4 regions of the Thalassotalea fonticola genome follow, and region 1 is predicted to be linked to each of the others. Evidence: predicted binding sites of a transcription regulator. Region 1 holds the regulator's gene; each other region holds the start of a gene.
What was found. Region 1 encodes MetJ, which represses methionine synthesis genes. Its sites were predicted from a motif close to TAGACGTCTAGACGTCTA; they were not measured.
Positions count from the first base shown of each region.

Region 1 (4,370 bases):
TCGCAAGGTCGCCAGCCCATTGTTGGTGGGGCTGTTCTTTCCTAAACTCATATTGCCTGAAAATTATCAAAAAATGTACAGTGTCAAGCAATTAGCTATGGTTGTCGAGCATGAGGTAGTACATTTTAACCGCCAAGATACGCGCTGTAATTTTATTGCATTAATGCTACTGAGTTTGTTTTGGTTTAACCCACTCATGTGGCTTGGTTATAAAAGTTATAGAAGGTTGCAAGAAATTTCTTGTGATGAAAACGTTTTAAGCAACAAAAATACTGAAGAGAAAATTCAATACAGTAAAGCGATGTTGCTGAGTATAGAAAATACCAGTAATCAGCTTTATGCCTACACCCACTACACAGAGAAGCAAACTATGTTAAAAAGATTAAATTTTATTAAACAAAAACAACAGAACAAGCCTTTCATCAAAGTGACTATGTTAGCGGTAATTGCCAGTTTATTGAGTAGTATGGCTATTGCTGATGCCGATCATAAGTCAAAAGCAAAAAGTTCAGAGGACGTTATTTCACCGCTGATGCGAGTTGAACCAATATACCCAGAGCAAGCAGTTGCAGAAAATTTGAATGGTTCAGTAGTATTACAATTTGATGTATCTGCTGCCGGTAAGGTCGAACACGTAATTGTGATTAGTGCCCAACCTGAAAAAATATTCGATAAGTCAGCTAAAATAGCTTTAAGACAATGGCAATACCAAGCGTCGAGTCATGGCTTAAAAAATCAGCTGGTACAGTTAGATTTCGTTACTAAAGAAGATGAAAAGTCTGCAAGTTTAGTTGAACGGATTAAAGTGACTCAATAATACCATTCTGCATAAAGATATGGTCAACTCAGTGCTTTTCAAACGCTCGAGAGCAACCAAAATTTGAAGTAGATATTATTCTATCTTCTTTAAATTTAGGGCCGTTATCGTGGGTTTGATAAGCACCCAAAGGGCGATGTTAAAAGAGTTTTATGCTGCGTTAAACATTTTTTCAGTGGAATAACCACAGTACAAAATGAAAGCCTTGCCTAAAACTCTTTTAACAATCGCTGAGTGAGTCATTCTTTATGCAGATTGGTATAATATTGATCATTATTTTACTAAGCTTTTAAACAAAAACAGCACCATACTAGGTGCTGTTTTTATGTGAAAGGAATTACTTATTCTTGCTCTTCATACTCAGAAAAATCAGTAACACCTTGCTCTTCTAATATTTTACGAACACTTTCCGGTAACACTTGTTCGTTACCCTTGGCTAAATCTGTATCGTCTGGTAACGGCTGACCGGTAAATGCATGTAAAAATGCTTCACAAAGTAATTCACTATTGGTCGCATGACGTAAATTTTGTACTTGTCGGCGAGTTCTTTCGTCGGTAAGAACTTTTAATACTCTTAACGGTATAGATACTGTGATCTTTTTTACTTGCTCACTTTTTTTACCGTGTTGTGCATAAGGATTGATGTATTCCCCATTCCATTCAGCCATCGATCTTCCCCAATTCAATAAGTTTTCTAGTTCTTTCTTGTTATAACTAAATTGTACTAGTTATATAATTCTAGTCAACATCTAAAAGCAAAGATGTTTAGATGGCTAAAACTTCTTGACCTCGAAGACGAATACGTTTAGATTTATAGACGTCTAAACATCTAATTTTAAATTTGAATCAAAAAAACTGACAAAGAGCTTAATATGAAACACGATAAATTGAACACCATAGCTGTACAAGCTGGCATAAATAGTGATGAACATCATGGTGCTGTTGTACCTGCTATGCATTTATCGAGCACTTACAGTTTGAAAGGCTTTAATGAAAAGCGTCAGTATGATTATTCAAGAAGCGGTAACCCAACGCGAACAACTTTAGCAGAGGTTATTGCTGACCTGGAAGGTGGTAGCACTGGCGTGATCACTGGTACGGGCATGTCTGCGATTCACTTAGTTTGCCAATTGCTAACTAACGAAGACACCTTACTTATTCCACATGACTGTTATGGTGGCAGCTATCGTTTATTTACCCATTTAGCTGCTCGCGGAGTATTTAAATTACAGGTAGTTGATCAAACTAATGAACAGCAACTTAGTGATGCATTAGCGAAAAAGCCTAAATTAGTCTTATTAGAAACCCCTAGTAACCCATTATTACGCCTGGTTGATATTGCTAAAATTTGTCAGCAAGCGAAAGACGTTGGCGCCTTGGTTGCTGTAGACAATACCTTTTTATCACCATTATTACAGCGTCCGTTAGATTTAGGTGCTGATATTGTTATTCATTCAACCACTAAGTTTATTAATGGCCACTCAGATGTAGTTGGTGGCGCGGTGGTTACTAAAGATGCAGAGCTGGGCGAAACCTTAACTTGGTGGGCAAATTGTATTGGCATTACCGGTTCGCCATTTGATAGTTATTTAACCTTACGCGGTATTAAAACATTGCCTATTCGTTTAAAGCAACATGATGAAAATACCAAGCAGTTAGTACAATTTTTACAAAGCCACCCAGCTATTAGCACTATTCATTATCCTGGTCTAGTTGATCATCCTGGGCATGACATTGCCAAAGCACAGCAAACTGGCTTTGGTAGCATGTTTTCATTTGAACTTAATGGCGGCGAAGCACAAGTTAAAGCATTATTTGCCAATGTTAAGCTATTTACTTTGGCACAATCACTAGGTGGTGTTGAAAGCTTGATTTCTCATCCATCAACTATGACCCATGCAGGGATGGATCTTGATGCGCAAAAGGCTGCCGGTATTAACCAAACGCTTATTAGGGTATCGGTTGGTCTTGAAGATATCAGCGATATTATTGAAGATTTAAATAATGCATTAAATGCATCACAAGCGGTGAGTAAATAATGCAACAGCAAGTACAAAATATTGAATATAGCGCTTCATTAAACCCTTTAAAACAAGTTGAAGTCACAACGAATGTGCATAAGTTTGGTGGCAGCAGTTTAGCGAATGCCCAATGCATTAATCGAGTCGTTGAGATCATTAAAAACAATGCTAAATTGAATGACTTTATTGTCGTTTCTGCCAATGGTAAAACCACGGATCAATTGTTTTCATTGCTTGAGTGTGTTGATGATAAAGATCAATTTACTGTCCAACTTGAACAGCTAAAAAATGACCAAGCTGCGTTAATCAATGAGTTGCTTGATAGTTCTCAAGCTGCGCAGTTACTCCAACAGTTAGATAAAGATATTACTTTTATTGATGTTGAATTTAGCAATGCCTTTACAAGTAACCGTAATGACGTACTTGCTTTTGGCGAACTTTGGTCGGCAAGATTATTAGCCACAGTGCTAAGCCATAATGTTTGCCAAGCTAATGCTATTGATGCGAGAAACGTATTTATACTCGATTCAACCAACAACTTTCAGCTAAATGAGCAATTAAGTAAGCAAAATATAAACGCTGAAAAGTTAGCAAATCATTTAAATATTTTTACCGGTTTTATCGCCAGCGATGAGCTTGGAAATTCTCATACGCTTGGCCGTAATGGTAGTGATTATTCTGCCACCATAGCGGCGCATTTATTAAATGCTAAAAATGTTACCTTATGGACAGATGTAAACGGTGTTTATAGTGCCGACCCGCGAATTGTGAACACGGCGCGTAAATTATTTCGTCTAGAAAATTCAGTAGCCAAAGAGTTAGGCCGCTTGGGTAATCCTATATTACATGCCAATACGCTGAAGCCATTAACTACCCATAATATTCATTTGAATGTAGCAAGTAGTTTTGAGCCACAAGATAGCGGTACTGAAATTGGTGCGTTTGGTGACATAGCCAAAAGTGAGATTTCGGTAACGCATAATAATGAACTGATCAAAATTGATTCTGATGAATTTGACGCGAGAATCCTAGAACAAATAAATACCCGTTTTCAGCCAATTTACCAGTGCCAAAATAAAACCTGTTTTGTCATTTCGCAACAGTTTGCCGATTTAGCATTACATTACTTGCAAGAGCAAGGGATTAAGTTTTCGATAAAAAATGTCTCGCTAATTGCCGTTGTTGGTTATCAAATTGCTAACCGAGGTGAAATTAAAGCCCGCTTTAAACGAGCGCTTAAGCATACTGATATTGCTCAGTTTGTTGGTTCAAGTAATGGTCATAGTTTATTAGCATTTTTTGAACATGAAAGCTCCGTTGAATTAATCAATAATGTGCATTCACAAGTAACCAAAGACTCGCGTAACATTGGTGTGGTGATCGCCGGACTTGGCAATATTGGTAAGCGTTTTCTTGAGTTGCTGCCAGCACAGTTAGCTCGTGTGCACGCGCTTGAAAACGTACACTTAGTGGGGCTGGCAACATCAAAAAAAGCATTGATTAACACCGACGGAATTGAGGTTAATCAGGCC
Region 1 is NZ_CP136600.1:3,102,021-3,106,390, reverse strand. Features, by position in the region: gene RI844_RS12590 (TonB family protein) at 1-817, shown strand, start outside; gene metJ (met regulon transcriptional regulator MetJ) at 1,159-1,485, opposite strand; gene metB (cystathionine gamma-synthase) at 1,690-2,856, shown strand; gene metL (bifunctional aspartate kinase/homoserine dehydrogenase II) at 2,856-4,370, shown strand, end outside.

Region 2 (4,370 bases), 1.0 Mb from region 1:
ATGTGCCTTGTTCTTCGGCGCGCTCAAGCATATAAGTGACGTAGATGTATTCGGTATCAAATGGCGGATCTTTGCGCATTAATACGGCATCAAGGCTAGCTACCTCAATATCTTGTGCAGCCTCAAGTTCATACCACTTTTGAGCATCATCAAACACAGTTACTCTGGCGGCATTGGCACGACAAACGCCTTGGTCTAAATACAAGTCTTGCATTTCCATGTAGTAAATTTCATAACCACGTTTTTGCGCTTCAAGCATCATAGCCATACTCGAATCTTTTGCTACTTTAACCGTAGAAATTGGATCCATTACTATGCCAAGTTTGATTGTCATTTTTTTGTTTTCCTAACCTTGTTAATTATTTAATATAAATTGCTTGAGCTAGCTTAAATCACCAAATTTACATTGTAATGCAGTGATTGCCGTAAGTGCCGCCGTTTCAGTTCTCAGTACTCTAGGTCCTAGTAGTACTTCAGTATAGTTGGCATTACTGGCTTGTTCGATTTCTTCATTGGTTAATCCGCCTTCTGGACCAATTAATAGTCGTACTCGCTCTGCGCTCATTGGCAACCCCATAATTGAATGCGGCGCTCTTGGGTGTAAATTTATTTTTAACGCCGATGTTTCTTGCGCTAACCATTCGCTTAATGATGCTGGCGCACGTACTTCTGGCACCATCGCTCTGCCACTTTGTTCGCAAGCACTAATGACTATTTTTTGCCATTGCTGACGTTTTTTTTCTAAGCGTTCAGCATTTAATTTTACGCCGCAGCGTTCAGTAAATAATGGTGTGATGGTGTTAACGCCAAGCTCAACTGATTTTTGTAACGTGAAATCCATCCGGTCACCGCGGGATATCCCCTGACCTAAGTGAATATTCAATGGTGACTCATTATTACGAGCAGTGCGCTTGCTAATGTTTGCTGTCGCTTGCTTTTTACTTACCTCATTAAGCACAGCTTGGTAGTCATGACCATCGCCATTAAAAAACGTCACTTCATCGCCAACTTTTAACCTAAGTACGCGCACAACATGACCAAAGGCATCATCTGATAAGGCAACTGTACTGTCAGTGTTAAAGTCGGTAGGTTGATAAATTCTAGGGTTACTCATATCAGCGAATATTACTCGTATAAATTATTACCTTAAAGATAAGGGCTAAGGGTTGAATAAACAATAGGAGGGGAAAATTAAATCTATTATGCGAGAATACAAAATATATACCATCAGTGGCAATTATAAAATCATCCATGAATTAAAATTCACGCCAACCAGAAGGCCTGCTCGCTCTTCGTTTCTCGTTTCAAAGTACTATAAACAAAAATGCCAGGACAAGCCTGGCATTAATATTAAAACAGTCAGTGCAGTTTATTTATAAACCGGCAGCTGCTCTTAAGTGAGCGGCTTTGTCGGTTTTTTCCCAGCTAAATGCAGTAAAGGTATCATCACCGACAGTCATTTCAAATGGGTCACGACCGAAGTGGCCATATGCAGCAGTTTGTTGATACATAGGATGTAATAAATCGAGCATTTTAGTAATGCCGTAAGGACGTAAATCAAAGTTTTCACGAACCAACTTAATTAGCGAATCTTCATCAATTTTACCGGTACCGAACGTTTCAATAGAAATTGACGTAGGCTCAGCCACACCAATAGCATAAGATACCTGAATTTCACAACGGTCAGCTAAACCAGCAGCCACTATATTCTTAGCAACATAACGACCCGCGTATGCCGCACTGCGATCAACTTTTGATGGATCTTTACCAGAGAAAGCACCGCCACCATGGCGAGCCATGCCGCCATAAGTATCAACAATAATTTTACGGCCAGTTAAACCACAATCACCTACCGGGCCACCAATTACAAAGCGACCGGTTGGGTTGATGAAATACTTAGTATCTTTAGTCAGTAATTCTTCAGGCAAAGTATGCTTGATAATGTTTTCCATTACCGCAGCATGTAAATCATCTTGAGTAATATCAGGGTTATGTTGGGTAGATAATACTACTGCATCAATTGCTACCGGCTTGTTATCTTCATAAATAAAAGTAACTTGCGATTTAGCATCTGGACGTAACCAAGGCAATACGCCTGATTTACGCATTTCTGCTTGACGCTCAACTAAGCGGTGCGAGTAATATAATGGTGCAGGCATCAACGATGGTGTTTCATTCGTTGCGTAACCAAACATTAAACCTTGATCGCCAGCACCTTGCTCTTCAGGTTTACTGCGATCGACGCCTTGGGCAATTTCAGGTGATTGCTGACCAATTAAGTTCATAATGCCACAAGTTTCACCATCAAAACCCACTTCTGACGAGGTATAACCAATGTCAGAAATAACTTTACGAGTAATGGTTTCCAGATCAACCCAGGCTTCTGTAGTTACTTCACCAGAGATAATAGCAACACCGGTTTTAACCATAGTTTCACACGCCACACGAGCATGCTTATCTTTAGCAATAATAGCATCAAGAACTGCATCAGAAATTTGATCGGCAATTTTATCTGGGTGACCTTCAGATACTGACTCTGAAGTGAAGTAATGTTTAGTCATAATGTCTCTTAATCTTTAAATTTCACGTAAATAGATTATGCTAAAAATTCAATTAGCGAAAAGCGAAATGGATCAAATAAAATCTATTTTTTACAATGAGGCGAATTCTACATTGCTTTTATAAATAAATCTACCTTTTTACGTCTAGACGGCTAAACGAAGATAAAGTAAAAGAAAAGACTAGAATTTAGAAACTAGAAACTAGAAACTAGAAACGAAGAGCAAAGAGCGAACCACTAACTAAGAATGAGTGGTTCGCATTTATAAAAGAGCGCTAATTAGATATCAAACTTTATACCTTGCGCTAATGGCAGTTCACTCGAGTAGTTGATGGTATTAGTTTGACGACGCATGTAAGCTTTCCATGCATCTGAGCCAGACTCACGGCCACCACCAGTTTCTTTTTCACCGCCAAATGCGCCGCCAATTTCAGCACCGGAAGTACCTATATTAACATTGGCAATACCACAATCTGAGCCCCAGTGAGACAGGAAGTTTTCAGCTTCACGTAAATTATTGGTAAATATTGCTGAAGATAAGCCCTGTACCACATCATTTTGAATGGCGATGGCGTTATCTAAATTGCCTGAGTATTTGATCAAATACACAATTGGTGCAAACGTTTCTTCTTGTACCATATGAAAACTGTTTTCTGCTTCAACAACAGCAGGCTTAACATAACAACCTGACTCATAACCTGGCCCAGTTAATACCTCACCACCACAAAGTAAATTACCGCCTTCGGCTTGTACCTTTTCAATAGCCTGGCTAAACATGCTAACTGCTTGAGTATCAATGAGTGGCCCGACATGATTATTTTCATTTAATGGCGAACCAATACGCAAACCTTGATAGGCTTTTACTAAAATATCTTTTACTTGCTCATATAGCGATTCATGAATAATCACTCGACGAGTCGTGGTACAACGCTGACCGGCAGTGCCTACCGCACCGAAAACAATGCCAGGAATAGCAATATTCAAATCAGCATCTTGGCTGACAATAATGGCATTATTACCGCCAAGCTCTAAAATTGATTTACCAAAACGAGAGGCGACAACAGTGCCCGCATGGCGACCAACACGAGTAGAGCCGGTTACTGACATTAATGGTAATCTTTTATCATGTAGCATGCCCTCACCTATTACGTTCCCTTCACCAATAACCAGTGAAAATACACCTTCTGGCACATCGTTTTCGACGAGAACGTCTTTAATGATATTTTGACAAGCGATTGCAGTTAGCGGAGTTTTTTCCGATGGTTTCCAAATAGTAACATTGCCACAAATCGCCGCGATCATTGCATTCCACGACCAAACAGCTACCGGAAAGTTAAACGCGGAAATTACGCCAACAATACCGAGTGGATGATATTGATCGTACATGCGGTGCTTTGGTCGCTCTGAATGCAAAGTGGAACCATTTAATTGGCGCGATAAACCAACAGCAAAATCACAAATATCGATCATTTCCTGTACTTCACCTAACCCTTCTTGCAAAGACTTGCCCATTTCATAAGCAACTAATTCACCTAAAGGTTGTTTGAAGTCGCGCAGTTTATTACCTATTTGACGAACGATTTCGCCGCGCAATGGCGCCGGTACTTTACGCCAAATTTTGAATGCTGACTCAGCCGCTTTTACTACTTCTTGGTAATCGTCAGCTGAACATTGGTAAACACTAGCAATCGCTTTGCCATCTACTGGTGATGAAATATCAAATTGGCCTTGGTCTTGCGTCGTGAGCCATTGCTGACCAGTAGCCGCACCAAAGTTATTTTCGTTAATGCCTAATGTTTTTAAAAAATCC
Region 2 is NZ_CP136600.1:2,103,440-2,107,809, forward strand. Features, by position in the region: gene gshB (glutathione synthase) at 1-334, opposite strand, end outside; gene rsmE (16S rRNA (uracil(1498)-N(3))-methyltransferase) at 383-1,114, opposite strand; gene metK (methionine adenosyltransferase) at 1,374-2,561, opposite strand; gene amaB (L-piperidine-6-carboxylate dehydrogenase) at 2,840-4,370, opposite strand, start outside.
Region 2: a site for MetJ is predicted at 2,699-2,716, ahead of metK (methionine adenosyltransferase). Genes of this name have one in related genera too.

Region 3 (4,370 bases), 1.0 Mb from region 1:
TCTGTTGGTTGCGCGTTTAATTAACGTTCTATCGCCGACAATATTCGCTTGCCATAAAATTAAATAACCACAAGCATCAATATTACGCTGATAAAACACCAGTTGCGTGGCTTCATAATTGGCACAGCCCAATTGACCCGGGTTTATGCCGCAATCGGCAAATAAACAATCTTCGGCCGAAATACCCGGCTCCATATGGGCGTAATAACCCTCGGCTTTGGCAATCGCTATGGCTTTATGTGACGGCGTAACAAATACCCCCGCATGCCCATAAAATGCGCCAACCACATTTTTGCCTTTGCGCATCTCGCTCAGCATTGTCTGCATCATCTCTTCGTAGGTGTCGGATCGCGGTTTACCTTTTTGATAAAATTGCTGCATATTAAACACATTCGGGTTCATGCTCTCTACCCACTTTTGCATAATACCGTCGGCCATTACCGCAAATACGATATCGGCATTTTCAATATGGCTTTGGCTTATCGGGCTAATATGAGCGCCCAGTTGCATACCAGTGCTGACACACACCAGCGAGCCTTTTTTCAAGTTAGAATTGTTATTCATAGTCGCTCTTATTATTGTTAGTCCTTAGTCCCTTAGCTCCCAATACGTTAAATCATTATTACTCTGATAAGCAAAGGCTAATTTCCCCATCACCTTCTGCATAGCAATATTATCAACTGCGCAAGTTAAGGTTAGCTGGGTTAATTGTAAGTTGTTTAAGCCGAAAAATGTTAACGCATTAAGCACTTCTACCGCCACGCCTTTGCCGCAAAATTGTGGCAATAATAACAAGCCTAATTCTGCGCTGTATTTTGAAACGAGGTCGGTTTCTGATGAAGGTTTTTTCGGCCAAACACAGGCAGCAATGCCTAAATTTTCATTTCTATTTTTATCTTTAATCACCCAGGTTAAGCGCTTGCCAACTCGGTTTTGTTTGAGGCTGCGTTCAAACCCTATGGTTGCTTGGTCACTACTTATGGCGCCACCAATATGCCTACACACTTGTGCATTGCAATACAATTGCAAATACAGTGCTTTATCTGCGATTGAAAGCAGTGATATTTTTATATTTTCTGTATTAATTGAAAAACCGACTGTGGCATTAATGCGACAGTCGGTTTTAGTTTGTGCTGGCATGCTATTCATTAAAGTCTCAATTAGTATTACCTAAATTAATTGAGACTAAGCAATAAATCAACTAGTGAATAAGGCGAGCTCGAATTGTGCCATCAATGGCTTTTAATTCTTTTAATGCAGCTTCACTGTGATGTGATTCAACATCAATAACAACATAACCAATTTTATCATCGGTTTGTAAGTACTGTGCGGTAATGTTGATGTCACGCTCAGCAAATGCTTTGTTGATTTGTGTTAATACACCGGGTTGGTTGTGATGTATATGGAATAAGCGCGAGCGATCAGTATGCGCTGGCAATGATACTTCCGGGAAGTTAACCGCTGATAACGTTGAGCCATTATCAGAGTACTTAACAATTTTACCAGAAACTTCACGGCCAATGTTTTCTTGCGCTTCTTTGGTGCTGCCACCAATGTGCGGCGTTAAAATAACATTGTCAAACGCACGCAGTGGTGAAACAAATTCTTCATCGTTTGAACCCGGTTCAACCGGAAATACATCAATTGCTGCGCCGCCAAGCTTCTTGGTTTCCATTGCTTCGGCTAACGCATCAATATCAACCACAGTACCACGCGCGGCATTAATAAATATTGCGCCTTGTTTCATTGCATCAAATTCTGCTACGCCCATCATGTTTTGCGTAGAAGCGGTTTCAGGAACATGCAAGGTAATTACATCGGCAATGTTTAATAGTTCGGTCATGCTATCTACTTGACTGGCATTGCCAAGTGGTAGTTTGGTTTCAATGTCGTAAAACTTAACGCGCATACCAACATGCTCGGCTAAAATGCCTAACTGTGTACCAATGTGGCCGTAACCAATAATACCTAGCGTTTTACCTCGAGCTTCAACAGAGCCTACTGCTGATTTTTGCCATACACCTCTGTGCGCAAGCGCACTCTTTTCAGGAATACCACGCAGTAATAATAACGTTTCACCTAAGACTAATTCGGCAACTGAACGAGTATTTGAAAATGGTGCATTAAAAACCGGAATGCCGCGAACTTGCGCCGCTTCAATATTTACTTGATTAGTACCAATACAAAAACAACCGATAGCTGCTAGTTTGTTTGCACAAGCGATTACGTCGTCTGTTAATTGAGTGCGCGAGCGAATACCAACAAAATGTACATCAGCAATTTTTTGCTTGAGCTCTTCATCATCCAATGCGCTTTTCACGTATTCAATGTTGCTATAACCGTTCGACTTTAATACTTCTAAAGCTGATTGATGTACACCTTCAAGAAGAAGAATTTTAATTTTGTCTTTGTGTAAAGATTTTTTGGTCATAGCTGATTAACTCTTTATGTACTGCCACTGAATATTATTCAGGATGCATATTAAATAACAAATTGGCTTGGTATTATCTAACTGTTTTAGACGGCTAGATATCTGAATGAGGTTCTAAAGTAACATATAGAGTTAAAACTCGAAAGAACTATTTTGGTGCATTGCTAACTATTTTATAACATAGCAAAGTAATGCTATTACAAGGGTTTATTTAAAACGGAAATTGTCAATTATGGAGACTTTAATGCTGTACTTAGGTATTGTTCCGAATATTATTCGGTTTGATAGGTTGATTCTGAATCCTTTTTATTAATGACAAGTGAACTAAAAACGACAGTATACGCTGCCGTTCTTTGATTCAGGATAATAAGTTAACTTAGAGTTGCCAACAATGGCTGCAATTTTGTGAAACTAAGCTTAGTATTTAGGAGTGTTAACTAATTACTTTACTACCAGTTGGCGTACCAAGTACCAATACATCTGCGCCGCGATTGGCAAATAAACCATTGGTTACCACGCCAACCAACGCATTAATTTTGGTTTCCATTTCTACCGGGTTTAGAATTTGCATGTTATATACATCTAGAATCACATTGCCATTGTCGGTAATTACACCTTCACGATAAACCGGATCGCCGCCAAGCTTTACTAATTCACGCGCTATATAGCTGCGTGCCATTGGAATAACTTCAACCGGTAAGGGGAAATTACCTAATACCGCAACTTGTTTGCTTTCATCACAAATACACACGAACTTTTTCGCAACGGCGGCAACTATTTTTTCACGAGTAAGGGCTGCGCCGCCACCTTTGATCATATGCATGTGCTCGGTTATTTCATCGGCGCCGTCTACATATACAGATAAATCGTCAACTGAGTTTAAATCAAACACTTCTATACCGTAGCTTTTTAATCGTTCTGTTGATGCCTCTGAGCTAGATACTGCGCCAACTATAGTGTGTTTAATTTCTGCTAATGCATCGATAAAATGATTTACCGTAGAGCCTGTACCTACACCAACTATGCTGTCTTGCTCAACAAATTCTAATGCTTTTATCGCAGCGGCTTTTTTCATTTCATCTTGGGTCATGTTCAGTCCTGTTCGGAGTTTTATATTCGATGTGCTATTAATTGCGCAGATTATAACCTTGTCTGTGTTGAGGTTAAATGTTTTATTTAGTAAATAGCCGCTATTTAATATCTATTTAGGAGTAAGTATTTCTGGTAGGGGGATATCCCAATGCTCAATTGGAACCTGGATAATTTTTTGACAGTTATGGGCAACGCCGATAGGGAAGGGCTTTATCTGTGTCGGTTGTATAAGTAGCTGCTGAGTTTGTTTGTGCCAATTAGCTAAGGTGCGATCATAAAATCCGCCGCCCATGCCAATACGATTTCCTTGGTCGTCAAATGCCACCAGCGGCGAGATTAAAACATCCAATTGATTAAGTGGCAGCACTTTACTTACATTTAATTTTGGTTCAGCAATGCCATATTTATTAGCAATTAATTTGGTATTTGGCTGATAATGCAAAAATAACAAATGCCCCTTACAAAACGGGTGGATCACTGGCAAGTACACTTGCTTGTTTTGTTGCCAACACCAGTCAATAAAATTGCTTAAATCCAATTCACCATCATTAGCAAGATATACTGCGACAGTGTTTGCGGCAATTAATTGCGGGTGTTGACTCAAGCTATCAGCAATGGCTGTACTTGCTTGCTGTTGTTGCTGTTTTGTAAGTTGTTGGCGAAGACCACGAATGTCGGCACGTATTTGTGCTCGCGTTTTTTTATGGGCAGCGCAAGGCTGAGTTAATTTTTGATTATTGATGGTCATACCGAAAAGGTAAAAATAACTAGGGTCAGAGTCAAGTTAAATCTAAAATAATTAGGGTCAGATCTAAATTAAATTTAATTTAGATCTGACCCTAATTAT
Region 3 is NZ_CP136600.1:2,090,509-2,094,878, reverse strand. Features, by position in the region: gene RI844_RS08575 (SAM-dependent methyltransferase) at 1-564, opposite strand, end outside; gene RI844_RS08570 (GNAT family N-acetyltransferase) at 589-1,149, opposite strand; gene serA (phosphoglycerate dehydrogenase) at 1,202-2,431, opposite strand; gene rpiA (ribose-5-phosphate isomerase RpiA) at 2,865-3,521, opposite strand; gene RI844_RS08555 (5-formyltetrahydrofolate cyclo-ligase) at 3,633-4,271, opposite strand.
Region 3: a site for MetJ is predicted at 2,519-2,536, ahead of serA (phosphoglycerate dehydrogenase). Genes of this name have one in related genera too.

Region 4 (4,370 bases), 1.4 Mb from region 1:
ATACCAGTTGCTACCGCAAAAATATTTGGATCAAAGATGATATCTTCCGGCGGGAAGCCAACCTCATCAACCAATATACGATAAGCTCGTTGACAAATTTCTACTTTTCTATCTTTGGTATCAGCTTGGCCAACTTCGTCAAAAGCCATGATAATTACTGCGGCGCCATAACGACGAACGAGTTCAGCATGATGCTTAAACGCTTCCTCACCTTCTTTTAAGCTAATAGAGTTAACAATGCCCTTGCCCTGAATACATTTTAAGCCTGCCTCCATGATCTCCCATTTAGAGGAATCAAGCATGATAGGTACTTTCGAGATATCAGGCTCGCCAGCAATTAAGTTTAGAAACTTAACCATTGCCCCATAGGAGTCAAGCATGCCCTCATCCATATTGATATCAATTATTTGCGCCCCATTTTCAACTTGCTGGAGCGCTACGGCGATTGCTTCATCGTATTTTTCTTCGGTTATTAAGCGTTTAAATATGGCTGAACCTGTCACATTGGTACGCTCACCAACGTTAACAAATAAACTGTTTTCATCAAGATTTAGCGCTTCTAACCCTGATAACCGACACGCTATTTTTTTAGCTTCGATTTTACGAGGGTTAATACTTGCAACTGAATCGGCAATACCTTTTATATGTGCAGGTGTGGTACCACAACAACCGCCGACTATATTTAAGAAGCCAGCTTGAGCCCATTCAATAATATGCTCATTCATATCTTCAACAGTAAAGTCATATTCACCAAAGGCATTTGGCAAACCCGCATTTGGGTGGGCTGAAACGGCGAAGTCGGAGATATTGCTTAACTCTTCTACATACTGCCTAAGCTCAACCGGACCAAGCGCACAGTTTAAGCCGAATGAAATAGGGTCAGCATGACGCAATGAGTTATAAAATGCTTCAGTAGTTTGCCCTGATAGGGTTCTACCCGAAGCATCTGTGATTGTGCCAGAGATCATTAGGGGTAAGCGATAGCCTAGATCGGCGAACACTTGTTCCACAGCAAAAACAGCAGCTTTTGCGTTTAACGTATCGAAGATAGTTTCGAGCATTATAATATCTACTCCGCCTTCTATTAAGGCAAGAATAGATTCAATATATGCGTCTTTTAGCTCATCAAAACTTACATTTCGAAATGCCGGATTATTTACATCAGGTGAAATAGAACATGTACGGTTAGTTGGCCCTAACACACCTGCAACAAACCTTGGTTTATCCGGGGTTGTTAAACTTATTTCATCTGCAACTTGGCGAGCAATTTGTGCTGAAACTAAGTTTATCTCACGACTGATATCTTCCATATCGTAATCAGCCATGGCAATGGTAGTAGAGTTAAATGTATTAGTTTCAATAATATCAGCACCCGCTACTAAGTACTGACGGTGGATATCTTTTATAACTTCACTTTGGGTGATTGAAAGTAAATCATTGTTACCTTTCACATCACAATGCCAATCTGCGAACCTGGTACCTCGATAATCTTGCTCTTCAAATTTATGATCTTGGATCATAGTACCCATAGCACCATCAAGTACTAAAATTCGGTCTTGCAGTTGTTGCTCTAATAAAATAGTGGTTGGAGATTTCACCGTAATAGTTCCTGGTTCTGAATTAAATAATTGCTGCTTGTACTAATTTTAACAGAGCTAATTTTCAAGGTTGTAAGGAGTAATTTGATAAACATAATAATTTAGCCAATTGCTAAACAATAAGCAGCCATGGCTACGCCACTTGTTTTTTGGGATGCTATTTACATCATCAAATTTAAAATAATTTTCGGGTATGAAGGTATCAACTCCGACGTTTATATCGCGTTGATATTCATCACTTAAGGTACAAGCATCATATTCAGGATGTCCGGTTACAAAGACATGTTTCTTATCCTTTGTAGCAACCAAGTAAACTCCTGCTTGCTTAGATTCAGCTAAAATATTTAGTTCATCGACGCTTTGATAAATTGTTTTATCAATTTCACCATAGCGTGAATGCGGTACTGAAAATTCTTCTTCATAGCCACGTGTTAATGGTTCCATTGAATCTAATGTTTTATGAAGATACACACCTGAAAGCTTTTTATCCCGTAATTTTCGGTTTAAGCCATAACGGTAGTATAGCGCAGCATGCGCAGCCCAGCATGAATACATCGTTGATGTTACATTTGTTTGTGACCATTCAAACACTTCTACAATTTTGTCCCAGTAAGAAACATCTTCATAATTAAGCTGGCCTAAAGGAGCACCAGTAACAATCAAGCCGTCATAGTGTTTATGCTTAATATCATCGAATAAACAATAAAACTCATCTAAGTGTGCCTTAGGCGTATTTTTAGACTCATTTAAATTTAAACGTACAAATTCAATATTGATTTGCAATGGTGTATTGGAAAGCATGCGTAATATTTGAATTTCTGCTTCAATTTTATTAGGCATTAAATTCAATATTGCTACTTGCATTGGTCGAATATCTTGATTAACAGCCCTATTTTCAGACATGACAAAGATGTTCTCATTTGCGAGTACAGCCAAGGCAGGAAGTTGATCAGGGATTTTAATCGGCATTAATACAGACCTATGAAAGAGTAAAAACTTAATACTACCCAACCATATAGAAATGTCAACATCTAAACGTATAGACGTCTAAATAAACTTATTATTTACCTTTAGACATAAAAAAACCGCTCAGTGAGCGGTTTATTAAATAATAGTGTATTGAATATTATTCTACTTCAGCAACAACTTCTTCATCTTCTGAATCTTTAACAGTAGTGAGTAACAAGCCACGTAACTTAGCTTCTAACTCTTTCGCCATTGCTGTGTTTTCTGCAAGGTACTTAGTTGCATTTGCTTTACCTTGACCAATTCTTTCGCCCATGCAGCTGTACCATGCACCAGCTTTATCAACCATTTTATGCTTAACACCCAAGTCGATAAGCTCACCTAAACTATTGATACCTAAACCGTATAAAATTTGGAATTCAGCTTGTTTAAATGGCGGTGCAATTTTGTTTTTAACCACTTTAACACGGGTTTCGTTACCGGTAATCTCATCACCTTCTTTCACAGCACCAATACGACGGATATCTAGACGAACAGAAGCATAGAACTTCAACGCATTACCACCGGTTGTTGTTTCAGGGTTACCAAACATTACACCAATTTTCATACGAATTTGGTTAATAAAGATAAGCATGGTGTTTGATTGCTTTAGGTTACCAGTCAATTTACGCATTGCTTGTGACAACATGCGAGCTTGCAAGCCCATGTGACTATCACCCATATCACCTTCAATTTCAGCTTTTGGCGTAAGTGCTGCAACCGAATCGACTACGATAACATCTACCGCACCTGAGCGACTTAACATATCAACAATTTCTAATGCTTGTTCACCAGTGTCTGGCTGCGACACTAACAATTCATTAATATCCACACCAAGTTTTTCTGCATAGATTGGATCAAGAGCATGTTCAGCATCAACGAACGCACATACTTTACCATTGCGCTGTGCTTCAGCAATTACTTCTAAAGTAAGTGTCGTTTTACCACTAGATTCTGGACCATAGATTTCAACAACACGACCCATTGGTAAACCGCCAGCACCAAGGGCAACATCTAAAGCAAGCGAGCCGGTAGAAATTGTTTCTACGTTCATGCTTTGGTTATCACCTAGCTTCATGATTGAACCTTTACCGAATTGACGTTCAATTTGACCTAGGGCTGCTGATAATGCCTTTTCTTTATTTGCGTCCATTAAAATCTCCAATATTTTTCTATTTATCCAGTAGTTATGCACTCAGTATACTGTATAATAATACAGTATCAACTACTAAATTTTATTTTTTCTTAAAATCAACAACAAAAACACTTAACAACCTGATAAATAAGAAATTAATAATCTATTTATTTTTAATAAAAAATATAAACACACACAAGCGTGGTTTTATATACAGTAATAAAAATTAAAATTTAGATTTTTTATACAGTAGTTTAGTGATAATTATATTGTTAATTAATGATATCTTGCTTTGCGCTTCGAGTAATAATATTTTACCATCCATATACGCTATGAATCACGGCCTATTTTATCTATTTTCCAATTAATTTGCCGAACTCAAAATAACTTTAATAAATACAAAAGCTAATAAATGACAGACGATCTTTTTGCGCAATCTAATCACACCCCTATGATGCGCCAATATTTAAAAATAAAATCAGAATTCAAACATATTCTAGTGTTTTATCGAATGGGCGACTTTTACGAGTTGTTTTTTGATGATGCTAAAAAAGCCTCTGATCTACTGGACATATCTCTAACTGCCAGAGGAAAAACTGGTGGCAACGCAATACCTATGGCCGGTGTTCCTT
Region 4 is NZ_CP136600.1:4,513,958-4,518,327, reverse strand. Features, by position in the region: gene metH (methionine synthase) at 1-1,604, opposite strand, end outside; gene RI844_RS18640 (homoserine O-succinyltransferase) at 1,656-2,567, opposite strand; gene recA (recombinase RecA) at 2,725-3,756, opposite strand; gene mutS (DNA mismatch repair protein MutS) at 4,151-4,370, shown strand, end outside.
Region 4: a site for MetJ is predicted at 2,631-2,648, ahead of RI844_RS18640 (homoserine O-succinyltransferase). Genes of this name have one in related genera too.